One region of the Hydrogenophaga sp. RAC07 genome, then DNA from elsewhere that is predicted to be linked to it. Evidence: predicted binding sites of a transcription regulator. Region 1 holds the regulator's gene; each other region holds the start of a gene.
What was found. The regulator FNR, encoded in region 1, switches genes on or off when oxygen is low (the NO sensors DNR and NnrR bind a similar motif). The targets are predictions, from matches to a motif close to TTGATNNNNATCAA.

Region 1 (7,316 bases):
CGGCCCGCCTGCGGCTGGACGCGGCCAACATGTCGGCCGCCAAGCTCGGCAAGCGGGTACTCAAGCAGGTACTGTGGATTGCATTTGCGCTCTGGACCGGCTTCACCTTCGTCGGCTACTTCACACCCATCCGCGAACTGGCTGCGCTCTCGCTGGCCGCGTCGCTCGGCCCCTGGCAGACCTTCTGGGTGTTCTTCTACGGCTTCGCCACGTATGGCAACGCCGGCTTTCTGCGCGAGCAGGTGTGCAAGTACATGTGCCCGTATGCGCGGTTCCAGAGCGCCATGTTCGACAAGGACACGATGATCGTGACCTACGACGAGAAGCGCGGCGAACCACGTGGCCCGCGCTCCAAAAAGGCCGACCCGGTGGCGCTGGGGCTGGGCTCCTGCATCGACTGCACCATGTGCGTGCAGGTCTGCCCCACCGGCATCGACATCCGCAAAGGTCTTCAGTACGAGTGCATCGGTTGCGCGGCCTGCGTGGACGTGTGCGACGACGTGATGGACAAGGTGGGCTACCCGCGCGGCCTCATCAAGTTCTCGACGCAGAACGGCATGCAGCAGGGCTGGGACACGAAACAGATGCTCAAGCGCGCCATGCGTCCGCGTGTGCTGGTGTATTCGGCGATTCTGCTCACCATCACGACAGCGGTGGGCGTGAGCCTCTACATGCGAACGCCGCTGCGCGTGGACGTGATGCGAGACCGCGGCTCCATGGCGCGCATGGTGGAGCAGGGCCGCATCGAGAACGTGTACCGACTGCAGATCATGAACGCGACCGAGGAGACGCAGCGTTATGCCATCAGCGTCTCGGGTCTGCCAGGCATCACGCTCGATCCGGTCACCGAGGTCGAGGTGTTGCCCACCGAGGTGCGATCGGCTGCGGTGCGGGTGCAGATCCCGCCCGGCACCGCGTCCACCGGCTCGCACCCGATCCAGTTCGAGATCCGTTCCACCGGCGACGAGGTGGCCCGCGTGACCGAGAAGGCCGCCTTCCTCGTGCCGCGCTGAACCCGCCGTATTTCAGGAGATTCCCATGAGTTCAAACAAAACTTCACCCGACACTGCAGCCGCCTGGTGGCGAACGCCACAGATGTGGCTGGTGGTGGGCGCGCCGCTGGTGGGCGTGGCGGCCAGCCTCACGGCCGCCTTCTTCGCCATCAACGGGGCCGATCCGGTGCTCAACAAGGCCGACTACCAGCGCGACTACAAGGCCGCCCATGCGCTGCAGGGTCAGGCGCGCATCGACGCGCTGGCCAAGCTGCAACCGGCCCACCAGGCGCGCAACAACGCGGCTTCACCGGTGATTCCGGCCGAGTGATTGGCCATCACAACAAGGGGGAGACCAGCCGATGTGGGGAAAACGCCTGATGGTGATTGCCTGGCCCGCCTTTCTGGTGGCGGCCGTGCTCGAGATGGTGGTGTTTGCGCTGGTCGACCCGAGCGACCTGCACTGGTTTGGCGCTCCGCTGGCGCTGTCGCGCGAGGCGGTCTACACACTGGCGTTTTTTGTGTTCTGGGCGCTGACGATGGCGTCGAGTGCGCTCACCACGCTGCTGAGCCTGCCGCCGTCCGAGCTCTGAGCGGCGTAGCGGGGAGCGGGGAGCGGGGTGCGCGATCCGGCGCCGGGCCGCCCCAAGCCGGATCAGCCCCCTCGGGGGGCAGCGACCCGCGCAGCGGCGGAGCGTGGGGGCCTCAAATGCACGTTTGAGGATTGACGATCTGGCGCAGTGCTTCCACGTTCTTGATGTGAACGTGGCGCTGCTTCACGTCGATGATGCCGTCCTCGGCGAACTTCGAGAACGTGCGGCTCACGGTCTCCAGCTTCATGCCCAAATAGCTGCCGATCTCTTCGCGCGTCATGCGCAGAACAAATTCGGACTGCGAGAAGCCGCGCGCATGCAGGCGCTGCACCAGGTTCAGCAGAAAGGCAGCCAGCCGCTCTTCGGCCCGCATGCTGCCCAGCAGCAGCATCACGCTGTGGTCGCGCACGATCTCGCGGCTCAGGATCTTGTGCACGTGGTGCTGCAGCGTGGTGAACTCGCGCGAAAGCTCTTCCACCTGGTCGAACGGCATGATGCAGACCTCGGCGTCTTCCAGTGCCACGGCGTCGCAGGAATGGTGGTCGCTCACGATGCCGTCCATGCCGATGATTTCGCCCGTCATCTGGAAGCCCGTCACCTGGTCGCGGCCATCGGCCGTGGTCACACAGGTCTTGAAGAAGCCCGAGCGCACGGCATAGAGCGACGTGAACTTGTCGCCCACGTTGAACAACGCCTGACCACGCTTGATGCGCTTGCGGGTGGAGATCACGCGGTCCAGCTTGACCATCTCGTCCGCGTTCAAACCCATGGGCAGGCAGAGTTCGCGAAGGTTGCAGCTGGAGCAGGCAACTTTGATCGTGTGGGCATCCATACAGAATCCGGGGAATGTGTGACAGGCCACAGCATACCCCCGTGGGGAGTCGATGGTGGTGTCTTGCGGATCATGCTGCGCTGCTTGATGAAGATCAAGGCCCGCGCGCGGGGCCTGTTGCACAGTGGCTCCCTAGATTGGGAGACACCCCTTGAGCCACACCATTTCCGACGATCTGCTGCGCCGTTTCGACATTCCCGGACCGCGCTACACCTCGTACCCCACAGCCGACCGGTTCGTTGAAGCCTTCACCGAGGACGACTACGTCCAGGCGCTGGAGCAGCGCAAGGCGGGCTCCATGGCGTTGCCGCTCTCGCTCTACGTGCACATACCTTTTTGCGAATCGGTCTGTTACTACTGCGCCTGCAACAAGGTGATCACCAAGCACCACGACCGCGCGGCCGAGTACTTGCGCTACCTGGCGCTGGAGGTCGAGTTGCAGGTGGCGCACGTGGGCCCCGGGCAACACGTGTCGCAGTTGCACCTGGGTGGCGGCACGCCGACTTTCCTGTCGGACGCCGAACTCGAAGACCTCATGAGCATGCTGCGCTCGCACTTCACGCTGGTGCCCGGCGGCGAATATTCGATCGAGGTGGACCCGCGCACCGTGACCGAAGAGCGCCTGCGCACGCTGGCGCGCTTGGGCTTCAACCGCCTGAGTTTCGGTGTGCAGGACTTCGATCCCACGGTGCAGAAGGCGGTGCACCGCATCCAGCCCGCCGAGCAGGTGTTTGCGCTGGTGGCCGCCGCGCGGCGCATCGGCTTCGAGTCCATCAACGTGGACCTGATCTACGGCCTGCCGCTGCAGACGCCCGAGTCGTTTGCGCGCACGCTCGCCCAGGTCAACGACCTGCGGCCCGACCGCATTGCGCTCTACGCCTACGCCCACTTGCCGTCGCGCTTCAAGCCGCAGCGGCGCATCATTGCCGCCGAACTGCCCAGCGGCGGCGCCAAACTGTCCATGCTTTCGGCCTCACTCGACGCCCTGCAGGACGCCGGCTACGTGTACGTGGGCATGGACCACTTTGCACTGCCCACCGACGCGCTGGCCGTGGCCAAGCGCCAGGGCCGGCTGCACCGCAACTTCCAGGGCTACAGCACCCAGCCCGACTGCGACCTGATCGCGCTCGGCGTCTCCGCCATCGGCCGCATCGGCGCCACCTACAGCCAGAACGCCAAGACGCTGGAGGAGTACCGGGACATGCTCGACCAGGGCCGCCTGCCCATCGTGCGTGGCCTGGCGCTCACGCGCGACGATCTGTTGCGCCGCGCGGTGATCATGTCCCTGATGTGCCAGGGCGAGCTGCAGTTCGAGTCGATCGAACTCGGACACCTGATCAACTTCCGGAAGCACTTTGCGCGAGAGCTTGAAGTGCTGGCGGGCCTGGCCGAGCACGGGCTGGTGCGTCTGGACGCCACGGGCGTGCAGGTCACCGAGGCCGGTTGGTACCTGGTGCGGGCGATCGCCATGGTGTTCGACAAGAATCTGCAGGTGGACATGGATCGGGCGCGGTTTTCGAAGATCATCTGATCCATGCAGACCTCGATGGCGATCACGGCCTTGTTCATGGGCGTGGTGGGTGGTCCCCACTGCGTGGCCATGTGCGGTGCCGCGTGCGCCGGCATCAGCCGCGCTGCGGGTGCGCGCAGCACCCAGGCCTTGTGGACCTTCCAGCTCAGCCGCATGGTCGGCTACGCTTTGTTCGGTGCGTTTGCCGCAGGCTCGGTGCAAGGGCTGGCCTGGCTGGGCACCAACACCACGGCGATCCGCCCGGTGTGGACCTCGTTCCACGTGGCCGCATTGTTGCTGGGTGTGGTGCTGATCTGGCGCGCACGCCAGCCCGCCTGGATCGAGACCCTGGGTCAGAACATCTGGCGCAAGGCGCGCCCGGTGCTGACCTCCATGGGTCAGCGCGCGCCGGTGGTGCTGGGCGTGGCATGGGCGCTCATGCCTTGCGGTTTGCTCTATTCGGCTCTGCTGGTGGCGTCACTCTCGGCCAACGCGCTGGAGGGCGCGGCGATCATGGCGCTGTTCTCCATCGGCACATCGATCTCCTTGACCGCCGCGCCCTGGCTGCTGCTGCGCCTGAACGGCGCGCGCTCCGGCTCCTGGGGCATTCGTCTGGCCGGCCTGGCGTTGGCCGCCACGTCCGGCTGGGCCTTGTGGATGGGCATCACACAGCCCACCGGTCTCTGGTGCCTTTGAATCAGGCTTGAGCGGGGCGACGCTGGGGCAGGGTGGCCAGCACGAGCCCGAGCAGCGCGATGCCGAAAGCAACCACCTGCAAGCTTGTCAGGCGCTCGCCCATGAACAGCACACCGATGGCCGCCGCGCTCACCGGCAGCATCACCGTGAACACCCCGGCCTGGGAGGCCGGGACCGTCTTCAAACCGGTCATCCACAGCCACACGGTCCACACACTGGCCGCCAGCGCGTAGAACACCAGCAGCGTCCAGATCGGCAAGCTCACCGTGCCGAAATCGAACGACCATGCGGCCCACAGCCCGAACGGCGTGACCAGCGCAAAGCCCCACAGATTGATGATGGCCGAGATGCGTTTGGGTCCAAGGCCTTCGGTGAGGCGCTTGCCGATCACCACGTAGGAGGCCTCGCACACCACCGCCGCGAACACCAGCAGATTGCCCAGCAGCGCGCGGCTGATGCCCAGCGGACCACTGCTGTCCACCGCCACGCCGGTGTCGACCTTCTGCAGCGAAAACAGGCCGATGCCGAGCGCCGCACACGCGATGCCGGCCGCGCTGCGCCAGCCGATGCGTTCGCGCAAAAAGATCCAGCTCAGCACGGCCACCACCGCCGGAATCGACGACATGACCACGCCGGCCGCCACCGCCGTGGTCATGCTCACGCCAAACAGCATGCAGATGGAGAACAGGAAGTTGCCCAGGAAGGATTCGAGGAACAGCAACCCGCGGGTGTGCGGCGTGATCGGCGGTTCGCCCGGCGGCTTCTTGAGCCAGCGCAACATGGCCAGCCCACCAATGCCGAAGCGCAACCAGGCCAGCAGGAAGATGGGAAACACGAGCACCAGCGGCTTGGACAGGGCCACGTAGCTGCCTACAAGGGACATGCTCAATGCGAGGCAGGCATAAGCCCACCAGCGGTTCAGGGGAGGGATGGGATTCACAAGATCGGCCGGTTCGAAAGTGGGCTGGATCATGCCCCAAGGCTCGGCGCCTTCACTTTTCGGAATGAGGTCACGTGATTCCGCAATACGAAATCATAGAATGCTGCGGTGCAGAAAAATTTCTTGATACAAGAAAAAGAATTTTGCATTGAGAAAGCAGGCAAAGATGTCTTTGATAAACAAGGAAAAATCTTTTCTCTTATATAAGACATAAGAGCTTCTAAAAGTCTTCTATAAGACTTAAAGTCAAGGCACTGGCTGCGGCTTTGCAAGCGAACTTGCTCCAACCCGAAGCCAACCCTGTTCCATCAACCTCACGGAGTATCCCCATGCCTCAATCCCTGACCGAGCAACTGAGCCGCCAGCAGCAAATCGAAGCCCTGGAAAAAGACTGGGCCACCAACCCACGCTGGAAGGGCGTGAAGCGCGGCTACTCCGCGGCCGACGTCGTGCGTCTGCGCGGCAGCATGAACATCGAACACACGCTGGCCAAGCGCGGTGCCGAGAAGCTGTGGGACAAGGTCAATGGCGGCTCCAAGAAGGGCTATGTCAACGCCTTTGGTGCCATCTCCGCCGGCCAGGCCATGCAGCAGGCCAAGGCGGGTCTGGAAGCCGTGTACCTGTCGGGCTGGCAAGTGGCCGCTGACGGCAACACCTCCGAGACTATGTACCCCGACCAGTCGCTCTACGCCTACGACTCGGTGCCCACCATGGTTCGCCGCATCAACAACACCTTCAAGCGCGCTGATGAAATCCAGTGGGGCCGCGGCATCGAGCCGGGCAGCCCGGAATTCATCGACTACTTCCTGCCCATCGTGGCCGACGCCGAAGCCGGTTTCGGCGGCGTGCTCAACGCGTTCGAGCTGATGAAGAACATGATCGCCGCCGGTGCTGCCGGCGTGCACTTCGAAGACCAGCTGGCCGCCGTGAAGAAATGTGGCCACATGGGTGGCAAGGTGCTCGTGCCTACGCAAGAGGCCTGCGAGAAGCTGATCGCCGCGCGATTCGCCGCCGACGTGATGGGTGTTTCCACCATCGTGCTGGCCCGCACCGACGCCGAAGCCGCCAACCTGATCACCAGCGACCACGATGCCAACGACAAGCCTTTCCTGACCGGTGAGCGCACGCAAGAAGGTTTCTACCGCGTCAAGAACGGCCTCGAGCAAGCCATCAGCCGCGGCATCGCCTACGCGCCCTACGCCGATCTGGTGTGGTGCGAAACCGGCGTGCCCGACATCGGCTTTGCCCGCGAGTTCGCACAAGCCGTGCAAGCTGCTTGCCCTGGCAAGTTGCTGTCGTACAACTGCTCGCCGTCGTTCAACTGGAAGAAAAACCTCAACGACAAGCAGATCGCCTCGTTCCAGGAAGACCTGGCCGCACTGGGCTACAAGTACCAGTTCATCACCCTGGCCGGCATCCACATCAACTGGTTCAACACCTTCCAGTTCGCCCACGCCTACGCCCGCGGCGAAGGCATGAAGCACTACGTCAACATGGTGCAGGAACCCGAGTTCGCCGCACGCGACAAGGGCTACACCTTCGTGTCGCACCAGCAGGAAGTGGGCGCCGGTTACTTCGACGACGTGACCACCGTGATCCAGGGCGGCTCCTCCAGCGTGAAGGCCCTGACCGGCTCGACCGAAGAAGAGCAGTTCCACTGAGATCCCCGAGTCCGCCACAGAGCGGTTGGAGGAGACAAGGAGCCCGGGCCAGTCCCGGGCTTTTTTGTGGGAAAATTTGTGCTCTTTGAATC
Region 2 (7,316 bases), 1.5 Mb from region 1:
CCCGTCCACCCGGCCGCGCACCCCAATGCCGGACTCGGAGTCAAACTGCTCAGGCTTGTCCAGCGCAAGCCCCTGTTCCTTCGCCGCAGCCACGATGGCGGCGGCCAGCGGATGTTCGCTCCCCTGGTCCAGGCTGGCGGCCAGGCGCAAGACCTCGTCCTCGGCAAAACTCCCGAAGCCGATGGCGCGCTCGAACCTCGGATGTCCTTCGGTCAGGGTGCCGGTCTTGTCGACGATCAGCGTGTCGACCTTGCGCAGGTTCTCGATGGCCGCAGCGTCGCGGAACAACACGCCATGGGTGGCGCCTCTCCCGGTGGCCACCATGATGGACATGGGCGTGGCCAGACCCAGCGCACAGGGGCAGGCGATGATGAGAACCGCCACCGCGTTGATGAGCCCATGCACCCAGCTCGGCTCGGGCCCGAAGAACCCCCAGCCCAAAAAGGTGAGCAGCGCCGCGGCAACAACGCCCATCACAAAGTACCCCGCCACCTGGTCGGCCATGCGCTGCATGGGCGCACGCGAGCGCTGGGCCATGGCGACCATCTGCACGATCTGCGAGAGCACGGTGGCCGATCCCACATGCTCGGACTTCAACACCAGCGCACCGCTGGTGTTGAGCGTGGCTCCGATCAGCTTGTCGCCCATCCGCTTGGTCACCGGGAGCGGCTCGCCTGTGAGCATCGACTCGTCCACCGCGCTGCTGCCTTCGACCACCGTGCCGTCGGTAGGCACTTTCTCGCCCGGGCGTACGCGCAGCAGGTCGCCCACATGCACGTGGGCCAGCGGCACGTCTTCCTCCAGCCCATCGGACCGGATGCGCCGCGCGGTCTTTGGCGCCAGCTCCAGCAGCGAGCGGATGGCCGCAGAGGTTTGTGAACGCGCCTTGAGCTCCAGCAGTTGGCCCAGCAAGGTGAGTGAAATGATCACGGCCGCCGCTTCAAAGTACACCGACACGCGTCCCATGGAGACGAACGAATCGGGGAACACCTGCGGCGCCACCGTGGCCACAACGCTGTAGACAAACGCCGAGCCGGTGCCCAGGCTGATCAGTGTCCACATGTTGGGGCTGCGATTCAGCACCGACTGTGCGCCCCGCACGAAGAACGGCCAGCCTGCCCAGAGCACCACCGGCACGGTGAGCACGAGTTCAATCCAGCTTTGCGTGGCCATCTCAAACCAGCCGAGGTTGTGGCCAAACATCGCCAGCACTGCCACCACCACGGTGAGTGGCAGGGTCCACCAGAAGCGGCGCTGGAAGTCGAGCAACTCGGGGTTTTCGGTCTCGTCCAGTGCCGGCATGACCGGCTCGAGCGACATGCCGCATTTGGGACAATTCCCCGGCTGGTCCTGGCGGATCTCCGGGTGCATCGGACAGGTGTAGACCGTGCCTTCCAGCGGAGATGCCAAGGGTGGAGAAGCCTGCACACCCGGGCTTCCAGCGTGACGATGATCGTGATGACGATGTGACTCCATGGCGTGGCTCCAATCTTCAGGCTGGCTGTGCCGGACCCATGGTGGGGTCAACTGCAGCAGCAACCGCCCTCGGGCGCAGCGGGCGGTGGCGGACTGTCGGTTGCCTGACCCGACGGGGCGCCATTTGTGACCACCTCGCTTTCGTAGCGCCTTGCCGCCAATGCAGAAATCAGCTGCGATGGCGCCACGTTCGCCTCAGCTGTGACCCTCACACGGCCAGCTCGCAGATCCACTGCGACGTCCTGCACACCGTCGATTGGAGCCAGGGCCGTCGTGACGCGCTGGACGCAGGCACCGCAGGTCATGCCCTGCACATCGAGATCGATGATGTTCATCGTGATCTCCTTCACTTGCCGGCGGGCGGCATGGTTCCATCCGGCATGCGCTGCATCATCATTTCCATCATGGTCTGCATCAGGTCCATGCGCATCTCCATCATCTGATGGTGCTTGGACATGTCCATGGGCATGTCCTTCATGCCCGCCATTCCCGGCATGCCCGCCTTGCCGTGCATGCTGCCCATCCCCTTCATGTCCTTCATGCCTTTCATCATGGCCATGCCTTCGTGCATGGTTTTCATGTGCTCGGCCATCAAGGCCTGGCGCTCAGCTGGCGTCTTGGCATTCATCATCTTGTCGCGCATGGCCTGCATGTCTTTCATGTGGTCGTGCATGGCTGACGGCGCCCCAGACGGTGCCACAGCTGCTAGATGCGCAGCGTGTTGATCTGCATTGGCCGCCGACATGGGACCCGCTGCCGGGGCGTTGGGGTTCGCGCAAGCGGTCAGCAAGACGGCGGTCGAAAGCGTGAGGAGGGTGTGGATGGTTTTCATGATGGTGTTCTTGAAGGAATGGGGGAGCCGCCGCAGGCGGCAACAAAATGGGGATGCCAGACAGGAGATGGGACGCCATCTGGGTGACCCAGACAGCAAGAGCGCTCTTCGCAATGGGCTGCGAAGCGGTCTACAAGGTCAAACGATGGGGTCGCGCAGCGATGGGCGAAGCCATGTGCGGGGGTCTGGTGGCGTGTACCCGCAGCTGAACTGCGGTGGGTGTGGCCATGGTTGGCGCCCCAGTCCGCGAAAGCACGCCCACCCAACCCGAACTGCCGTCGGCGAGGGGCTGATCGACCTTGGTGATGGCCAGCGGTGCTTCATCACAGAACCTCAAGCATCCCGCATCAACAGGGTCGCTTTGTGCGCGGTGATGGCCTTGTGCAACCGATTCATGGTGTGGTGACACCGTTGAAGAATCGTGACCGCCGTGGTCAGGCTCGCTCAAGAGGCAGGCATTGGCCACCCCGGCGCCCAATGCAAACAGCCACACCGCCAGGATGATCCTGGTGGCATGGCGCAGTGAGCGGCGGTGAATGTGCATCTTGGTCAGACGAACTGTGGAAACAATTCAAGGCTAAACATGTGGGCTCAAGCCGTCTTGATGCAAATCAAGAAAGCTGGCCGGAAGACGGTCCCCGACCAATAAAGTGTGCGGCGGCGCAGCACGATGGTCGGTTCGCCACCGAACAGACTGGAAGGTTGGCACTGGCCACACCGGTGCAGTACTGGCTGGACGCGCGCCTCTACCGCGCGGGCTGGAATGCCGTGCGAGCAGGTGCCGGCAACATGGACCTGTTAGTGGCCCAGGGTACCAGCGCCGGATACGGCCTGAGCGTCTATCTGCTGTTCAAGCACGCGGAGCACGGCACGCCGCACCCGTACTTCGAAGCCGCAGCGGTGATCGTCACACTGGTTCTGCTGGGCAAATGGCTCAAGTCGCGCGCCAAGCGCCATACCACCGCCGTCATCGCGGCGCTCAACACCCTCAAGCCCAAGGTGGCACGCGCACGTATGCCTTATGGCAACGTGGATATTGCGATTTCGCAGGTAAAGATCGGGGGCATCGTGGTGGTGCGCCCGGGAGAGCGTATTCCGGTCGACGGTGTAGTCACCATCGGCTCCAGCCGGGTGGACGAATCGCTGATCACAGGCGAGAGTCTGCCGGTGGCCAAGCACGCGGGCGACAAGGTCACCGGCGGCGCCTTCAATGCCCGGGTACTGCTGCGGGTGGAAACCACTGCGGTGGGCGCGGAGTCCATGCTCTCGCGCATCGTTCGTATGGTCGAGTCGGCGCAGGCCGAGAAAGCCCCGCTACAGCGTAGCGTTGACCGCGTGAGTGCCGTCCTTGTTCCGGTGGTGCTGTTGATCGCGTGTCCGCGTGCCGTGGGCCGTGGACCTTGCGACGTCCACAGGCAGCATGGCCGGCACCGGGGTGGCCGTTCGCCAAGGCATCCTGATCAAGGATGCCGAAACTCTGGAGGTCGCGCACAGTGTCGACACCGTCGCGATCGACAAGGCGAGCACGTTCACCGAAGGCAAGTCGACGTTGGTCACGGCGCTGGCAGCGCCCGATCATGAAGATAGTCTACTGTCCTGGAGCGCCGCTATCCAGGCCGGCAGTGAGCACCCGCTGGCGCGCGCCATATGAACGCCGCCGAAGAAGCTAGTCTAGTGTTGCTCTCCTCTACCAAAGTAAGCGACGTTCCCTGGCGCGGCATGTCGGCCGAGGTGCAGGGTCGTGCATAGGCGCAGCATGCTGGGTAGATAACCAGAAAACGCACACCAGGGCCGTGACCTTACCGTGCCGACCAAGAGGTCATACGGCAAATTCCTTGGTTCGGACGGGCCAAGCCCGGAAGCACGAGCGGTGGCCGAAACGTTCATTCCAAAACCAACCGCTTGAAAAAACGTCTTTGACTGCGGAAATTTGTCTACCAACGTCCGCATCCACGGAAAAACATCTATTCAGACGCGGGCGTCGATGTATGCCGCAAAGTGCTCGCCTACTACGGACTCCACCCTGGCAAGTTGCTCATCGGTCAGGCCTTCCGCCAGTTTGCGCTTGCGTTTGGACAGCGTGCCGTTGCCCTGAACGATGACATCGATGAGGGTATTCAGCTGGGACTGGCGCATGTCCAGCCAGGCTTCCAAGTCCTTGACCGTGTTGTCGTGAGCGCGCAGGTAGATCACCTCGGACAGCAGATCCTCTTCAACGCACAGCTTGCAGCATTCCAGGATGAATTCGCACAGGTCGGTTGCGTCGAAGTAAGCGTACAGCCACCGCGGCTGTGGTGACTTGACCAGGATCGTTGCGCTATCGCCGTCCAGCATGTATTCCAGCAGATCCGTGCGTGGGCGTGAATAGCTCTTCAACAGCTTCGAGTAGCGCTCAAGCTGGCTCAGCATGCGGGCCGACAAAGGCAGCACGACTCCCCCGGGGGTGAAGCCAGCCTGGCGAAGCACGTGGTGGAGCAAGAACCGGTGCAGTCGCCCGTTGCCGTCAAAGAAGGGGTGCACAAACACCAGACCGAACGAGGCGCAAGTGGCCGCGACAACGGGATCGAGCTCGCCGGCGGACGCGGCTGTTGCCAGTGCGGCAACGTCATCCATCATGGGGTCGACCAGTGCGACGGGCGGTGGAATGAAGTCTGCGATGTTGCGCATACGCCCTGGACGGGACAACCAGTTCTGCTTGGGGCGGTACTGGTACTCCGCTGCGTGGTCGCTGACGATCTGGTTCTGCCAGGCACACAGTTGCTCTTCCGTGAGTGGGCCGGGTTCGCCGGCGGATTCCAGCAGCTTGCGAAACCGGCCCGCGCGATGGCTGTCGGGGATTTCGTTTTCGATGTTGTAGGTCGAGCGAGTCTCGGACAGGTAGAGGTAGTCCACCGCGCGGGCCAGCATCTCGGGTTCGATGCTGCTCATGGCGGTTTTCACCTTCTCAGCAAGTCCCTCCTCCAGCAAGGCTGTAAGCCGAGGCGTTCGACGAACGAGCGGGCTGTACGCGCGACCACCAAGCACGTTGTTGATGATGCCGAACTTGGCGTCCAGCACCTTGGGCCCGCAAACATGGTGCACCGGGTCGAGCAAGAAAATTCGCGGGTTGCCGGCGGGCATGTCGTAGTCCAACTTGTGCTCAGAGAGCCATTCCACGAGGTGGCCAGCCATTCGAGAGTAACGCGAGCTGGGCATGGCATGCAGCCATTCCTGTACGCCGTCACGAGCCTCTTGATGTTCAAAGAGCGCCCCCAGCACCGTCAGGTTCAAGTGCTCTCGCTTGAGCGCAAAGGTGAGTTGGCCCGTATATGCCTCGGGATCGCTCAGGCGCCTCAAAGGCAACTCGATGCGCTCACTGCCGTCTGGGGTGAAGGTATGCCTTTCCAGCGTCTGCTCGGTCGCCACAAAAATCCGCTGCAGAGGCGGCACGCGCAAACCGAAACGTCGGATTAACGACTCGTAACCCAAGTACAGGCGAGGAGTGGGATGCGGCATGGGTTTTGTGTGTTGGAGCGACCAGCAGGACGTTGCAATCGCCAGAACATCTTTGAAACTGGAAAAACATCTACATGTTATCAATCGTTCGGCAAAACGTCTACAGCCGCCGACCAACGTTCCACTGAGAGGCCGCACTTGTGGCGCTCAACAGACCGGCTGCGGTGTCGAGACCAGCACATGGATTGAGCAACTCATGCCATGCGAGAAAAAGGCGCCTCTCCTGCCGCCATAAACTCCACGTACTGCGCGAATGGCGCAGCGTCCTGTTACCCAACCATGGAGTCACAAAAGAATGGCCACTGCAAAGAAGGCAGCCCCCAAGGCAGCCGCGAAGAAGACCGTCACCAAACAGGTGAGCGTGCTCAAGCCGATCAAGGAAACTTTCAACAAGACCACGCTGGTCGCCCACCTGGTGCAAGCCTCCGGTGCCGAGCCCAAAACGGTCAAGGCCGTGCTCGGCTCACTGGAGGCGGCCATCCTCGCGTCTTTGTCCAAGAAGGGCGCGGGCGAGTTCACTTGGCCAGGCGTCTTCAAAGTCGCTGCCACCCACGTGCCTGCCAAGAAGGCCCGCAAGGGAATTGACCCATTCACCAAGGTCGAGCGCATGTTTGCCGCCAAGCCCGCATCGGTCAAGGTCAAGGCTCGCTTCTTCAAGAAGGTCAAGGACGCCGCTCTGTAATCGGCGCTGATCTCGTGCAAAGGGGGCTATCGTGCCCTCTTTCTCTTTTCGAGCAGTCTGCGGCCAGCCTCGCCGTGTCCCAAGCTTCGTTTGCGGGCCGTCGCGGACTCAGCCCTTTTCAATTTCCGCCTGGACCAGCTGTACATACATATCCACCAGAGCACTGGCCTGAAGTTGCAACTGCAGGCGTTCGTCGACGTTGTCGGGCTTGTGAAATCGGCCGTAGGCGACCGAGCCCTTCATGAAATGGCCCTCCGTGTCACCGCGGGCGCAGAAGCTGCGTCGAAGGCAGTCCAACGCGCTCTCCAGCGCAGCACGGTGGGCACCCTGTTTGAACTGCGCCGCGAACGCGCGAGCGCCCTCCTCCAAGTCGCTGCCGTACTGCAAAACGTGGATGAGATCCCCCACGTCCTTGTTCGCGCCGCGCTGGTCGAACGCGATGGCCTTGAGCACAACAAATGCCAGCTGGTTGGCGTAGTGAATGCGCTCCACGGCAACGCCCTTGCCGTCCAGCAGTTGCGCTTTCACCTCTTTCGTTTCATAGAGGGTTTGCGCAATCGACATGTGAGGGATGGCCATCGCCGAAATCGATTCCGCACCCAGCGAGCGAAGCCGCGCGGGTTCGTCGCCAGTCGCATCGCACAGAAACTCCACGCGCACCGGCACGCCCCGCTCTGTCTTGGCCTCCCACTGCCATGAGGACACACCGCCCTGCTCCCTTTTCATCTTCGAAAACCCACGTTCTTTGAGGCGGGTCGAGATGGGGGTGTAGTCCTCGCCGGCGGCGATCACGGCGAGGTCGATCACCAGATCAAGGTCAGAGGTGCCCGC
Region 3 (7,316 bases), 710 kb from region 1:
CGGACGGTAGTCCAAACAGCCGCCCCTCACCCCAGCCCTCTCCCCAGAGGGGCGAGGGAGCAAAACCCGCAACGGATGAAGTGCCTTCATCCAGAGGCATCAAGGGTCCGGCTCCGCCGGCCCGAGATGCCGTCCCCCCTCCCAGCGCCGAAGGCGCGCCAGAGAGGGGGGAAGCCGCGTCAGCGGCGCAGGGGGGAGCTCCTCGCTGTTTCGGCTCCGCCGGCCCAAGATGCCGTCCCTCCTCCCAGCGCCGAAGGCGCGCCAGAGAGGGGGGAAGCCGCGTCAGCGGCGCAGGGGGGAGCTCCTAGTTGTAGGTGAGGTCGCGGGCTTTGCCCCAGAAGACGCGGTACATGAAGACCGTGTAGACGATGATCACCGGCAGCGTGATCGCCACACCGATGAAGATCACCGTGAGTGCCTCGGTGCCGATGGCCGCCTCCCACACCGTCATGCGGCCGATCACGATGTCGGGGTAGATGCTGTACGACAGGCCGAAGAAGGCCAGCACGAAGATCAGCACGGTGGACACGAACACCACCCAGCCGTAGCCGGCTTTCACCACCTCGGGGTGCGTCACCACCCAGCGCACGGCAAAGAACGCGATGGCGCAGCTCAGTGGCACGGGCAGCAGTGCAAACACCTCGGGCACGCCGAACCATTTGTCCACCACCGCCGGGTTCACCAGCGGGGTGGCGGCCGAGATCGCCACCAGCGCCACCCCCATGGGCCAGAGCACGCGCCGCGCCCAGAAGACCGCGCGCAACTGCAGCTCGCCGTCGGTCTTCATGATCAGCCAGCCCGCGCCCAGCAGGATGTAGGCGGCCGGCAGCGTGATGGCGATGCCCAGGCTGAACGCGAGGCCCAGCGGACCGGGCTGAAAGGCGGTGATGTAGCTGCCCAGCATCCAGCCCTGCGCGCTGCTGGCGAGCAACGAGCCGGCAAAGAACGCGTTGTTCCAGAAGCCCTTGAACTGAAGTGGCGCTTTCACCCGGAAGTCGAACGCCACACCGCGCAGGATCAGTCCGATCAGCATGATGGCCACGGGCAGATACAGCGCCTGCAGCACCAGGCCATGCGCAAACGGAAAGGCCACCAGCAAGACACCCACGCCCAGCACCAGCCAGGTTTCATTGGCGTCCCAGAACGGGCCGATGCTCGCGATCATGGTGTCCTTCTGGCTTTCGCTGGCCAGCGGCAGCAGCAGACCCACACCGAGGTCGTAGCCGTCGAGCACCACATAGGCCAGCAGGGACAGGCCCATCACGGCGAGGAAGATCAGGGGGAGGAATTCGGCCCAGGTCATGTGTTGTGTCTCCGTCTCGATTCGGTCAAACGCCCGCTTTGCCCAGGGCGGCATTGCCACCGGGGATGGGCGCGTGCTTGAACGGGTTCTCCGCCATGTACTTGAGCACACCGATGTAGGTGACCAGCAGCAGGCCGTAGACGATGAGGTAGGCGGTGAGCGTGAGCGCAATCATGGGCGGGGCGATGTCGGTGGCGATCTCGCTGGTGCGCAGCAGGCCGTAGACCATGAAGGGCTGGCGGCCGATTTCGGTGACGTACCAGCCCGAGAGTGTCGCCACCCAGCCGGAGAAGGTCATGCCCGCCAGCACCCACAGCAGCGGCTTGGGCAGGTGGATCTTGCCGTCGGCCATCTGGCGGCGCTTGCGCCACAGCTGCCACGCGGCGAACCACGCCACCGCCAGCATCAGCGAGCCCACACCCACCATCACGCGGAAGGCCCAGAAGACGGGTGCCACCGGCGGGTGTGCGCCCGGAAATTCGTTGATGCCCTTGATTTCGGCGTCCAGGTCGTGCGCCAGGATCAGGCTGGCCAGCTTGGGGATCTGGATCGCGAAGTGCGTTTCGCCGGCCTTCTCGTCGGGAATGCCGAACAGCGTGAGCGGCGCGCCTTTTTCGGTTTCCCAGATGCCTTCCATGGCGGCGATCTTGGCGGGTTGGTGTTCCAGCGTGTTCAGGCCATGCATGTCACCGGCCACGAACTGGATCGGAATGACAATGGCTGCGGCCACCAGCGCGGTGCGCATGGCCTTGTGCGTGCCGGCCGTGGCGCTGCCCTTGATGAGCTGCCAGGCGCACAGGCCGGCGATCAGGAACGAGGCCGTGAGGGCCGAGGCCAGCAGCTTGTGTGCGAAGCGGTAGGGGAAGGAGGGGTTGAACACCACGGCCCACCAGTCGGTGGCGTAGAACTGGCCGTTGACGATCTCGTAGCCGGCAGGTGTCTGCAGCCACGAGTTGAGGCTCAGGATCCAGAACGCCGACATGGTGGTGCCGAAGGCCACCAGGAAGGTGGCGGCCAGGTGCACGCGCTCCGACACGCGCCCGCGGCCGAACAGCATGATGCCGAGGAAGCTCGCTTCCAGGAAAAAAGCGGTGAGCACTTCGTAGCCCAGCAGCGGACCCGAGATGTTGCCGGTCTTCTCCATGAAGCCGGGCCAGTTGGTGCCGAACTGGAAGCTCATGACGATGCCCGAGACCACACCGAGCGCAAACGTCAGTGCGAACACCTTGGTCCAGAAGTAGTAGGCCTCTTCCCACGCCGGGTCGCGCGTCTTGATGAAGCGCAACCGGAAGAACAGCAGGAACCAGCACATCGCGATCGTGATGGTGGGGAACAGGATGTGAAAGCTGATGTTGGCGGCGAACTGGATTCGCGACAGGATCAAGGCGTCCATGGTGGTACCTGGTGAAGTGGAGTCGGTGTTCTGTGCGCTCAGGCTGCGTGGTCGAGCGGGTCTTTCGGGGGTGTCTTGCGGGCGGGCGACTTGCCGGTCAGGCGGTCCTTGAACTCGAGCACCTTGGTCACCGTGGTGCCCATGCCCATGAGCTGCATCGCGGTCTCGGGCGCGAGCTTCTGCACGTCGTCGAACCAGGTCATGAGACGGTCGATCAGGTCGTGCATCTCGCGCATGCGGTTTTGCGCGTGGCGTTCGGCCTCGGTCGTGGGCGTGTCGAGCAACGCGGTGCGCAGCATCGAGAGCGTGGGTTCCACCTCGCGGCGGCGGCGCTCTTCGGCCAGCACGCGGAATATTTCCCACACGTCGGCGGGCGCTTCAAAGTACTCGCGCCGGTCGCCCGGCTGGTGGCGCAGGCGCACCAGGCGCCAGGCCTGCAGTTCTTTCAGGCCCATGCTCACGTTGGAGCGCGAGAACTCCAGCGTCTCGGCAATCTCGTCGGCGTTCAGGGCCTGCGGCGAGATGTAGAGCAGCGCGTAGATCTGGCCCACGGTGCGGTTGATGCCCCACTTGCTGCCCATTTCCCCGAAGTGGGCAACGAACTCGCGGTTGAGCGGGGGGAGGTGGTCCTGGAGAGGCATGGGCAGAAATGTATCTGCTCCGGCTTGAATTTTCAGTAATTACTGAAATTCCGGGAAGTTCGCGGGGTTTCTGCCCGGTGGCGAGTCGGCGGTTGGCGCGTCCCGAATCCCTACAATCGCGCTCCATGAGCATCAAAAGCGACAAATGGATCCGCCGCATGGCCGAGGAACACGGCCTGATTTCACCCTTCGAGCCCGGACAGGTTCGCACGGTGGAGGGCAAGAAGGTGATCAGCTACGGCACCAGCAGCTACGGCTACGACATCCGTTGTGCACCCGAATTCAAGGTGTTCACCAACATCCACAGCACGGTGGTGGACCCGAAGAACTTCGACGAGAACAGCTTCGTGGACATCAACAAGGATGTCTGCGTGATCCCACCCAACAGCTTCGCGCTCGCGCGCACCATGGAATATTTCCGCATCCCGCGCAACGTGCTCACCATTTGCCTGGGCAAGAGCACCTACGCGCGCTGCGGCATCATCGTCAACGTCACGCCGTTCGAACCCGAATGGGAAGGCTACGTGACGCTGGAGTTCAGCAACACCACGCCGCTACCCGCCAAGATCTACGCGGGTGAGGGTTGCGCGCAGGTGCTGTTCTTCGAGAGCGACAAGGACGATGTCTGCGAGGTCAGCTACAAGGACCGCGGCGGCAAGTACCAAGGGCAGACCGGGGTGACGTTGCCCAAGGCTTAGGCAAGAGCTCCCCCCGCCGCGCTTCGCGCGACCCCCTCAGGGGGCAACACCAGCGGCCCGGCAGAGCCGGTTCCGCGGTGTTCTGGACTGTCGTTCCACCGCCGGTAGCTTGACTTGTATCAAGGCCTTGTGGGGCTTTGGCCGATAGCATCGGTCGCCATGTCCAGCAATCCCGTCTTCCTCGCTTCCCCCGACCCCATCCCCGCCAGTCAGCCCCTGCCGCACCGCAAGGTGATCCGCAGCTGGCTCGCCCCCATCGTTGAACGCCGCACCGCGCGCGCCATTGCCTTGCTGGCGCTCGACTGGTCGATCTTCGCCTCGCTCATGGTCGGCACCGTGCTGCTGTCGGCCTGGTGGGCCAAGCTGCTGTGCGGCCTGGCGGCGGGCTTCATGATCGGGCGGCTCTTCATCATCGGCCACGACGCCTGCCACCAGAGCTACACACCGCGCCGCGGGCTCAACCGCGTGCTGGGCCGCATCGCCATGCTGCCCTCGCTCACGCCCTACAGCCTGTGGGAAGTGGGACACAACGTGGTGCACCACGGTTACACCAACCTCAAGGGTGTCGACTTCGTCTGGGCACCGCTGACCCGCGCCGAATTCGACGCGCTGAGCCCCGGCCAACGCAGGCTGGAGCGCCTCTACCGCAGCGGCTGGGGGCCGGCGGCCTATTACCTGGTGGAGATGTGGTGGAAGCGCATGTTCTTTCCACGCAAGACCTACCTGGGCACGCGCCGCGCTGAATTTGTGTGGGACGGCGTGATCGTGATCGCCACCGCCGCCGTGTGGATCGGCGCGCTGGTGGCATCGGCCCTGGCCACCGACCAGTCCGTCGCCTTGCTCGTGGGCCTGGGCTTCGGCGTGCCTTTCCTGTTCTGGAACGCCATGATCGGCTTCGTGGTCTACGTGCACCACACGCACACCGCCGTGCAGTGGCACGACGACAAGGCCGCCTGGGCGCGGGCCGCACCTTTCGTGTCCACCACCGTGCACCTCACCTTTCCCCTGCGCATCGGCGCGCTGCTGCACCACATCATGGAGCACACCGCGCACCACGTGGACATGAGCATCCCGCTCTACAAACTCGAAGGTGCGCAACAGTTGCTGGAATCGACGCTGCCCGGGCGCATCACGGTGCAGCGCTTTTCGTGGCGCTGGTACTTCGACACCGCGCGCCGCTGCAAGCTCTACGACTTCGAGCGCCGCTGCTGGACCGATTTCTCCGGCCTGCAAACCAGCCCCTGCCAGACGGCCATCGCCTGAGTGGCGCCGGCCCGGATAATGGGCCGCGCAGCGACTTCCGCTGCGCAGGAGACGCAGCATGAAGTGGGAAAACAACCGCCAGTCGGACCAGGTGGAGGACCGGCGCTCGAGCCCGGGCGGCGGTGGCCGGGGCATCGGTGGACGCGGTATCGGCGTGGGGACCATCGCGATTGCGCTGGTGGCCGGCTGGATCTTCGGCATCAACCCCATGACCATCCTGGGCGCGCTCAGCGGCGGTGACCTGTCACCGGCGGCCCAGGTGGAAACCAGCCAGGGCCCGACGCAGGCGCCCACCGACGACATGGGGCGCTTCGTGGCCTCGGTGCTCGGCGGCACCGAAGATGTGTGGGGACCCATGTTCCAGCAGGCCGGATCGACCTACCAGAAACCGCGCCTGGTGCTGTTTCGCGGCGCCACGCCCACCGCCTGCGGCACCGGCCAGTCGGCCATGGGTCCGTTTTATTGCCCGGGCGACCAGAAGGTTTACATCGACCTCAGCTTCTACGACACGCTGCGCACCCAGCTCGGCGCGCCGGGCGACTTTGCGCAGGCCTATGTGATCGCGCACGAAGTGGGGCACCACGTGCAGAACCTGCTGGGCATCACCGGCAAGATGGACGAAATGCGCGGACGGGTGAGCCAGCGCGAGTTCAACGCCATGTCGGTGCGGGTGGAGCTGCAGGCCGACTGTTTTGCCGGCATCTGGGCCCACCACAACCAGAAGACCGGCGCCATCCTGGAGCCTGGCGATGTGGAAGAGGCCATGAACGCGGCCGCCGCCATCGGCGACGACGCCCTGCAGCGCAAGAGCCAGGGCCAGGTGGTGCCCGACAGCTTCACCCACGGCACCAGCGAGCAGCGCCAGCGCTGGTTCAACAGCGGCCTGAAGACAGGAAGTGTCCAGGCTTGTGACACCTTCAAGGCGCAGAGTCTGTGAGCATGGGGGCCGGTTTTGGACGAAAAGTCGTCAAAGTGCGACAATCACGGGCTAACTTTGATGCCCATGACCCAATCCTTTTCCGAACTGTCCCTCTCCCCCGCCATTGAGCGCGCCGTGGCCGAAATGGGCTACGAGACCATGACGCCGATCCAGGCGCAGGCGATTCCCGTGGTGCTGCAAGGCCGTGACGTGATGGGCGCCGCCCAGACCGGCACCGGCAAAACCGCCGCTTTCACGCTGCCCTTGCTGCAGCGAATGATGAAGCACGAAAACGCGTCGACCTCGCCCGCGCGCCATCCCGTGCGCGCCCTGGTGCTGCTGCCCACGCGCGAACTCGCCGACCAGGTGGCCGAGCAGGTCAAGCTCTACGCCAAGTACACCAACCTGCGCAGCATGGTGGTGTTCGGCGGCATGGACATGAAGCCGCAGACGGCCGAACTGAAAAAGGGCGTCGAAGTCCTGGTGGCCACGCCCGGCCGGTTGCTTGATCACATCGAAGCCAAAAACTGCGTGCTCAACCAGGTCGAGTACGTGGTGCTGGACGAGGCCGACCGCATGCTCGACATCGGTTTCCTGCCCGACCTGCAGCGCATCCTGTCGTACCTGCCCAAGCAGCGCACCACGCTGCTGTTCTCCGCCACCTTCTCCACCGAGATCAAACGCCTGGCCGGCAGCTACCTGCAGGACCCGGTGACGATCGAAGTCGCGCGCTCCAACGCCACCGCGTCCACCGTGGAGCAGCACTTCTACAGCGTGGGCGACGACGACAAACGCGGCGTGCTCAAACAGATCCTCGCCGAGCGCGGTCTCAAGCAGGCGTTCGTGTTCGTGAACAGCAAGCTCGGCTGCGCCCGGCTGGCGCGCTCGCTGGAGCGCGAGGGCCTCAACACCACCGCCTTGCACGGCGACAAGAGCCAGGACGAACGCCTGAAAGCGCTGGAAGCCTTCAAGAGCGGCGCGGTCGATCTGCTGGTCTGCACCGACGTGGCCGCGCGCGGCCTGGACATCAAGGACGTGCCGGCGGTGTTCAACTTCGACATCCCGTTCAACGCCGAAGACTATGTGCACCGCATCGGCC
Region 4 (7,316 bases), 1.2 Mb from region 1:
CTGCACACAGGCGCATCCTGGATCTGGTGAACCATCTCGAACGGCTCCAGCAGTAACCCGGCGGACTGCGAGACGGCATGCCATGACCGATTCCACAGGCCTTGCCGGCGCTGTTTCCAGCCATGAGCTGGCCCTGGCCGCGCTGCGGGCGAGTGCTGCGCCGGGTGAGTTGGAGGTGATCGAAACCCACATGTCGTGGGTGTACCTGTGGGGAGAGCAGGTGCTCAAGCTCAAGAAGCCTGTGCGCCATCCCTTTCTGGATTTCACCCGACTCGACGATCGTGAAGCTTTTTGCCGCGAAGAGCTGCGCCTCAATGCCCGTCTCGCGCCAGGTATCTACCAGGGCCTGGTGGCCTTGGTGCTCATCGATGGACGACCCATGCTGGTCGACGAGCCGCAGGTGCCGCGGCGCGGTGATGTGGTGGACTGGCTGGTTCACATGAAACGGCTGCCCAGGGCCCGCATGCTGGACGAAGCCATGGCCCACCGCGCGGTGTTGGCCGGCGATGTGGATGCCCTGGTGCGGGTGTTGACCGACTTCTATCGCGCCGCGCAACCGGCCAACATCTCACCCATGCACTATGTCGATCGCCTGCAGCAGGACTTGCGCCTCAGCAGAAGTGCCCTGCTGGACCCGCGCTGGGTGATCCCGGGCGCAGCACAGGCCATCCAACAACTGAGGGCAGGACTCACGCAGCACCAGGCCGACCTGGGGAGGCGTGTCTTGTCGGGGCGCATCGTGGATGGGCATGGTGATCTTCGGCCTGAACATGTGTGTCTGTTGCATCCGCCCGTGATCATCGACTGCGTCGAATTCAGCGCATCGCTTCGACAGGTCGATCCGTTCGACGAGTTGGCCTTCCTCGCGCTCGAGTGCCGCATGGCCGGTGCCGGCTGGATCGGCGAGCGCGTGATGGGGGCGTGCGCTCGAGCACTGGGCGACAGGCCTTCCCGCAGGGTGCTGCAGCTGTACACCGCACACCGCGCCCTGTTGCGAGCGCGTCTGTCGTTGGCACATCTCCTGGACCCCGAGCCACGCACGCCCGAGCGGTGGATGCCGCAAGCAAAACGCTATGTCGCTCACGCACAGATGGCCCTGGACACCCTGTCGCTCAACGAAGCGGTGGAGTCGCCGGAAGTGACGCGCAGCGCTGGCTGATGGCCAGTGAGAACAGCGCGGCGGTCGACACGACCACCAGCTTGCCCGCCAGGGCCGAATCCGCCGGCACGCGAAACGACGGCACGCTGTTGGTCACCACCACCCGGCTGATGGCCGGGTCGCCGAGCAAACGACAGGCTTCACCGGTGAACAGGCCATGGGCCGCGAATGCCACCACATCGCGCGCGCCGGCCAGGCGCAAGGCGGTGGCGGCCCGCACCATGGTCTCGCCACTGGCGATGAGATCGTCGAGCAGCAGCACGGTGGTGCCCTCGACATCGCCGGCCACCAGGTGCTGACTGGACACCCGGCCTGCTCTGCGCCGCTTGTCCACCATGGCAAAACCCAGCGGTTGCGACAACTCTGTCTCGAGTGCTTCCCGCCACAGCTGTGCTCGCTTCACCCCACCAGGGTCGGGTGACGCGACCGCGCAAGGTCCACGTTCGGCAATGGCCCGGGCCACGGTGTGAAAAGCCTGGTGGGCCTCCAGCTGCTGGGTCGGCAAACGGAATGCGTTTTGCAGGGCCGCCGGGTTGTGCGCTTCGAGCACCACGAGGTCGTCGGTGCCGACCGCTTCGAACAGCTGGGCCACATACCGCAGTGCCAGCGGATCGAAGGGCTGGGTCCGGCGATCCTTGCGCGCGTACGCGAGGTAAGGCACCAGGGCGGTGATGCGTGCGGCGCCATGGTCGCGCAGGGTGCCGATGAACATCAGCAGCCGGCACAGGGCATCGTGAGGGCTGGCGTCCGGGCGGCCGTGCAGGCTGGCCAGCACGAACACGTGTTGCGCGCGTGGGTCGCACAGCGGGCGCCACTTGTGCTCGCCGTCTTCGAAAGCGCGGTCTTCGAAGTCGGCCAGGGGTTGTGCCAGCCGCACACTCAGGGCAAGCGCCAGGTCGGTCCCCCGGTCGAGCGAGAAGATCAGCATGTCGTGTCCCAGCGCGCCTGCGACAGTGCACGCACGAAAGGGTCCAGTGCGTTGGCGGGCAGGGCATCGATGCCGGCGGCGGCGGCCCGTCCACTTCCACCAAAGGCCTGGCACAAGGTGTGTGCGCCCTGGGGTGATGCGCGTGGCGCACGCACACTGACGCTGTAGTGACCATCGCGCCGCTCGGTGAGCACAGCCTGGGCTTGTTCAGGATGCACGGCCGCCAGCGCGTTGGCCAGGAAGCCCGAAACGCGACGGCTCCAGGGTGCCGAGGGCAACACCACCACACGGGCCCGTGCACTTTCCCAGTGGGGCTTGAGGCCCATCGCGACCCGGAAATCGCGCCGCCGGCAGGCTTCGATGTCGTGGATCACGGGCTCGTCGCGCAACAGGGTCCAAGGGGAATCGTGGCGCGCCAGACGCTCGTACAACTCGCCAGGTGCAACGCACACATCCGAGGGGTCTTCGCCGTAGGCGTTGTAGTTGATCGCAACGCCCAGTCGCCGCAACACCGCCCGGTGCAACGGGTCGAGCCCGCAGGCGGCGCCCAGTTCGTCGGCCACCGCGGTGAGTTCGTCGCCATAGGCGCCGACCAGTGCCCAGGCGCGATAGCGGCCGTCCAGGAAGCGATCCACCAACAGACTGGTGCAGACATCGCTGCTGAAATCCAGGTGGGCCTCCAGTCCCTCGTGCACCGGTACCGCACCGCTCCAGTGGTGGTCGAACCAGCGAACGTGTGCGCCGCCTTCCAGCAGGCGGTCCAGGTCCGCGCGGTTGCGCTGCACCGACAGGTCGCACACCAGCACTTCGCTGGCGCCGATGGTGGGCACGCGCTGCAGCAGCGCGATGTCGCGCTTGAGCCCGGTGATCAGACGGGCCGCCGACGGATCGTGCAGCCGCCACTGCCGCACCGCGCACAGTCCGTCGGCGTCGCCGTTGCACACGTCGAAACGCGCGATGGCCTGAGCCCGTGACGCTGGGGTTGCTCGCGCTGCCATGGCGCGGCCTCAGTCCAGTTCGACAGGCACGAACAGGCGCTCGCCATCGCGATCGATCAGCAGCGCCACGGCAGCGGGCTTGCGCGCGACGATGGCGCGCACCTGCTCCACGCTCGACACCGGCGTGCCATTGACGGCAAGAAGCACATCGCCCACCTGCACACCTGCCAGAGCGGCCTGACCAGTGCTCTCCACGATCATCAAGCCGCCACCGTCCAGCGACGCAGCCTCACGCTCTGCGCTGGTCAGCGGCCTCATTCGGAGCCCGAGTTGTCCCGGCGACGCGACGGGCTGCTCGGGGGTGGTGGTGGTGTCGTCGGAGGCCCGCCCCAGCTTCACGCTCACCGTGCGCTGGGCCCGGTTGCGCCACACGGTGAGTTGCACCGTGTCGCCCGGCGCCATCAGGGCCAGACGGCCGCCCAGGTCGCCCGCATTGTCGATGCGCTGGCCATTGACGGACGTGATCACGTCACCCGCCATCAGGCCGGCCGAGCGCGCGGCGCTGTCACGCGCCACACCCACCACCAACGCACCGTTGGGCAAGTCCAGTCCGAAGGAGCGGGCCAGCGACTGGTTCAGATTCTGGATCGAGACACCCAGCCGCGCATGTTGGGCCCGCCCGTGGGCCACGATCTGGTCCTTGACGCGCAGGGCCACCTCGATCGGGATCGCGAACGACAGGCCCTGGTAGCCGCCCGACTGCGAGTAGATCTGGGCGTTGATGCCCACGACCGATCCGCTGGCATCGAGCAGCGGTCCGCCCGAGTTGCCCGGGTTCACCGCCGCGTCGGTCTGGATGAAGGTGACCAGCGACTCGCCAGGCAGCGCACGGCCCTTGGCGCTGACGATGCCCTGGGTGGCGGTCTGCTCCAGCCCGTAGGGCGCGCCGATGGCCAGCACCGGGTCGCCCACCTGAAGATCGTCAACGCGGCCCAGGCGCACCACCGGCAGATTGCTGCCCGCCACGCGCAGCACGGCCACGTCGGTCAGCGGATCGGCCCCCAGCACCTGGGCCTTGAACTCGCGCCGATCACTCAGCCGCACCAGGATCTGCTCGGCGCCCTGGATCACGTGCGCGCTGGTGAGCACCAGACCATCGGGCGTGATGATGAAGCCCGAGCCCTGGCCGCGAAACGGCCGCTCACCGGGCGGCGTGCCGCGCGGCAGGTTCTTGAAGAGCGAGGAGAAGGGTTCTTCGTCCGGCCAGGGCATCCAGTCCTGGGGCGAGACCTTGCGCGAGCCGGTGACCGTGATGCCGACCACGGCGGGTGCTGCCAACTGAACAATGGCGCGGTAGTTGGGCATGATCGCGCCCGGGATCACGGTGGCACGGGGGCCGTGAGAAACCGCAGGCGGTGTTTGCGCCTTCGCGTCCACGGCAAGCAAGGCGGCCAGCAACAGGAAAGACACTGGCATCGGGCTGCCCGCCCGGTCACGCGTTCGCATGTCGCTCATGGTGTGTCCCGATGAGGAGGTGACTCACCCTCGGGAGGTTCGCCTGTTTCGGGATCGAGCCAACCGGGCAGACCCACTTGTTACTCGACCTGTGCAAGGCCTTGCCGTGGCTCCTCACCAGCAGTGAGGCCCGGGTCACGGTCTCCATGTCGTGAGCCTCGATCACATCCAGATAGCCCCACGGGCCAGGCAGCGCATGGCTGATCGACCACTTCGAGGTCGGACAATGGTCGAGTACCTGTCGGGACACATGCCGCTCCAGCGTTTCGAACGACTTGGGTTGGTGCAGCGCTTGCGGCGACAGGCGCGTCAGCAGGATGAAAGTGGCCATGCAGTTCTCCCCGAACCTTGTTGAAGCCACTCTACGTGCACCGCAGGTCTGCCGTTTGAGTCTGCTCAATGCCGGGGCAGGTGTCGCCAGTGATGTCTTCAATGGGCCATCAGCACAGGAAGCGTCATCGTCTTCAGGACTGTGCGCGTGGCACCTCCCAGCACCCACTCGCGTGCACGCCCGTGTCCATAACAGCCCATCACCAGCAGATCTGCGTCCACGTCCGTCGCCAGTGACAGCAGGCGGTTGCCAACCTCGCCGTCTTCGATGCCGCCCGCATGCGCAGTGATGCCCACTCCGTGGGACTGGAGGTAGCTTTGCAGCGAATGCAGGGCTGAACCACTTCCTTCCCCGAAGCACACCGCATGCACTTGCTTCGACCGTTGCAGCCAGGGCAGGGAGGCTGACAAGGCTCGAGCCGCTTCCCGGGTTTCCTTCCACGCCACCAGCACCACACCACCTGCCGGGGCGCTCGCACCGGTGCAGGGCAGCACCAGGGCCGGCCGCCCGCTTTCCAGCAATGTGGTGGACACAAAGTCCGCTGGCAACTCGCCGGCCGATGGGTCGTCCGGGTCGGGCTGACCCAGGATCATCAGGTCGGCATACAGTGCCTGCCGCGCAAAGCCCCAGGGTCCGTCGGCCAGCGGTTCGGCCCAGTGCAGTCGACCGTGACCCCCGGTGAGCAACAGGAAACTGGTGTGCATCTTTTCGTTGCTTTCCCTGTCCAGGTCCTGCATCAGTGAGATGGCGGCTGCTGCACCTTCCATGGCGAAGGGGTAGCGCACCAGTGCCGTCAAGACGCAGGGCTGGCCGGTGACCTCGACCCCGAAATCGTCGGCCATCTGGCGTGCCAGCTTGATGCGCGCCGGCGTGCCGGCCGAGCTGTCGATGTGCAGCAGGATGGAGCCGTGGGTCTGCATGGTCATTCCTTTGAAGACGCAAGCTGCGAGCAAAGGAAGGTACCTCTTTGCCCAACGCCTTGCGTTGCGCAGGCTCAACCTGTCTGCAGGGATCGGGCGCCATTGAGTCACCTCAATCGAGACGATCCGGCCGCGACCTAGCATGTGTTCCGGCTTGCGCGGATTCATTCAGTGCAGGCCGACCACCACACCAAATCATCAAAGGAGCCAATCCATGAAAACCATCCAGAGAGGATTCCTCGCGTGTGCCGTTCTGCTCGGCGTGGGAGCCGTTTCGGCACAGCAGGCCACGTTCGATCCGGGCAGGCAGGAGTTTGTCAACAACTGCGCCAGTTGCCACGGCACCGACGGCAAGGGCAATGGCCCGCTGGGCGAGCTGCTGCGCAAGAGTCCGCCCGACCTGACGCAGTTGGCGAAGAAGAACCAGGGTGTCTTGCCGATCAACCGTCTCTATGGCGTCATTGATGGCGCGGGTGTGCCCAGCCACGGCTCGCGCGACATGCCGGTCTGGGGTCGTGAGTACCGGATCGACGATGCCCAGCAATTGAGGGAGGCCCGCGGCAGCTACGACTCGGCCGAGCTGGTGCGTGCCCGCATCCTCGTGCTGCTCGAGTACATCAGCCGCCTTCAAGCGCCTTGAGCATGTGAACCGCCCGGCCATGCGGCGTCGTCTTCGCCGGGATTGCGTTGATGGACCTCATGTCTCGTTGCTGTTCGCCTTGGACCTGTCGTGCACCGGCAAGACCGGCACGCTGACCGGAGGCACGTTCAGCCAGCTGCAGGCAGACGAGGCGAGTTTTCGGACCGTCTGGCGTACCCGGCGCCACAGGTGGAGCGAGGCAGCTTGCCGATGACACAGGCGCCCACACCCGCAAGCCTGCGCGCCATGGTTCTGCACGCGCCAGGCCAGCCACTGCGGCTGGAAACGCGGCCGCTGCCTCAACCCGGTCCGGGCGAAGTGCGCCTGCGCGTTCAAGCGTGCGCGGTGTGCCGGACCGATCTGCACGTGGTCGACGGGGACTTGCCCCTGCCGCGGCTGCCGCTGGTACCCGGACACGAAATCGTTGGTGTGGTGGAGGCGGTGGGCCCAGATGTGGACGCGGGCCGCCTGGGTCTGCGCATGGGCGTGCCCTGGCTCGCCCACACCTGCGGGCACTGCGCGTTCTGCCGGCTCGGGCGCGAGAACCTGTGCGACCACGCGCTGTTCACCGGCCATGGGCGCGACGGAGGTTTTGCCAGCCACGTGATCGCCGAGGCCGCCTTCTGCCTGCCGCTGAACCTGTCCATGGACGCCGAGCACCTGGCACCCCTGTTGTGCGCGGGACTGATCGGCTGGCGGGCCTTGTGCATGGCCGGCGAAGACGCCCAGGTGCTCGGTCTGTACGGCTTCGGCGCAGCGGCGCACCTGATCGCCCAGGTCGCACAACATCAGGGCCGTCAGGTGTTGGCGTTCACCCGCCCCGGCGATGCGCAGGCCCAGGCCTTCGCTCGCGAGCTGGGAGCCACGTGGGCAGGCGGGTCCGAC

Region 2: a site for FNR is predicted at 2,910-2,923, ahead of BSY239_RS22135 (P-type ATPase). Genes of this name have one in related genera too.
Region 3: a site for FNR is predicted at 4,145-4,158, ahead of BSY239_RS03850 (fatty acid desaturase). Genes of this name have one in related genera too.
Region 4: a site for FNR is predicted at 5,894-5,907, ahead of BSY239_RS12770 (universal stress protein). Genes of this name have one in related genera too.

What each region holds. Positions count from the first base shown of each region.
Region 1 is NZ_CP016449.1:1,524,828-1,532,143, forward strand. It holds gene ccoG (cytochrome c oxidase accessory protein CcoG) at 1-1,013, shown strand, start outside; gene BSY239_RS07165 (hypothetical protein) at 1,039-1,323, shown strand; gene BSY239_RS07170 (hypothetical protein) at 1,355-1,585, shown strand; gene fnr (fumarate/nitrate reduction transcriptional regulator Fnr) at 1,698-2,417, opposite strand; gene hemN (oxygen-independent coproporphyrinogen III oxidase) at 2,569-3,948, shown strand; gene BSY239_RS07185 (sulfite exporter TauE/SafE family protein) at 3,952-4,623, shown strand; gene BSY239_RS07190 (DMT family transporter) at 4,625-5,596, opposite strand; gene aceA (isocitrate lyase) at 5,893-7,224, shown strand.
Region 2 is NZ_CP016449.1:3,053,911-3,061,226, forward strand. It holds gene BSY239_RS14265 (copper-transporting P-type ATPase) at 1-1,476, opposite strand, end outside; gene BSY239_RS14270 (heavy-metal-associated domain-containing protein) at 1,524-1,811, opposite strand; gene BSY239_RS14275 (hypothetical protein) at 1,823-2,308, opposite strand; gene BSY239_RS22135 (P-type ATPase) at 3,011-3,889, shown strand; gene BSY239_RS14290 (Fic family protein) at 4,277-5,803, opposite strand; gene BSY239_RS14295 (HU family DNA-binding protein) at 6,099-6,485, shown strand; gene BSY239_RS14300 (hypothetical protein) at 6,594-7,316, opposite strand, start outside.
Region 3 is NZ_CP016449.1:812,444-819,759, forward strand. It holds gene guaD (guanine deaminase) at 1-10, shown strand, start outside; gene BSY239_RS03830 (cytochrome d ubiquinol oxidase subunit II) at 305-1,303, opposite strand; gene BSY239_RS03835 (cytochrome ubiquinol oxidase subunit I) at 1,329-2,696, opposite strand; gene BSY239_RS03840 (GbsR/MarR family transcriptional regulator) at 2,735-3,337, opposite strand; gene dcd (dCTP deaminase) at 3,463-4,035, shown strand; gene BSY239_RS03850 (fatty acid desaturase) at 4,195-5,298, shown strand; gene ypfJ (KPN_02809 family neutral zinc metallopeptidase) at 5,357-6,235, shown strand; gene BSY239_RS03860 (DEAD/DEAH box helicase) at 6,302-7,316, shown strand, end outside.
Region 4 is NZ_CP016449.1:2,751,543-2,758,858, reverse strand. It holds gene BSY239_RS12800 (c-type cytochrome) at 1-56, shown strand, start outside; gene BSY239_RS12795 (hypothetical protein) at 83-1,159, shown strand; gene BSY239_RS12790 (ribose-phosphate diphosphokinase) at 1,113-2,087, opposite strand; gene BSY239_RS12785 (hypothetical protein) at 2,081-3,085, opposite strand; gene BSY239_RS12780 (Do family serine endopeptidase) at 3,095-4,540, opposite strand; gene BSY239_RS12775 (GYD domain-containing protein) at 4,518-4,871, opposite strand; gene BSY239_RS12770 (universal stress protein) at 4,970-5,791, opposite strand; gene BSY239_RS12765 (c-type cytochrome) at 6,006-6,431, shown strand; gene BSY239_RS12760 (zinc-dependent alcohol dehydrogenase family protein) at 6,642-7,316, shown strand, end outside.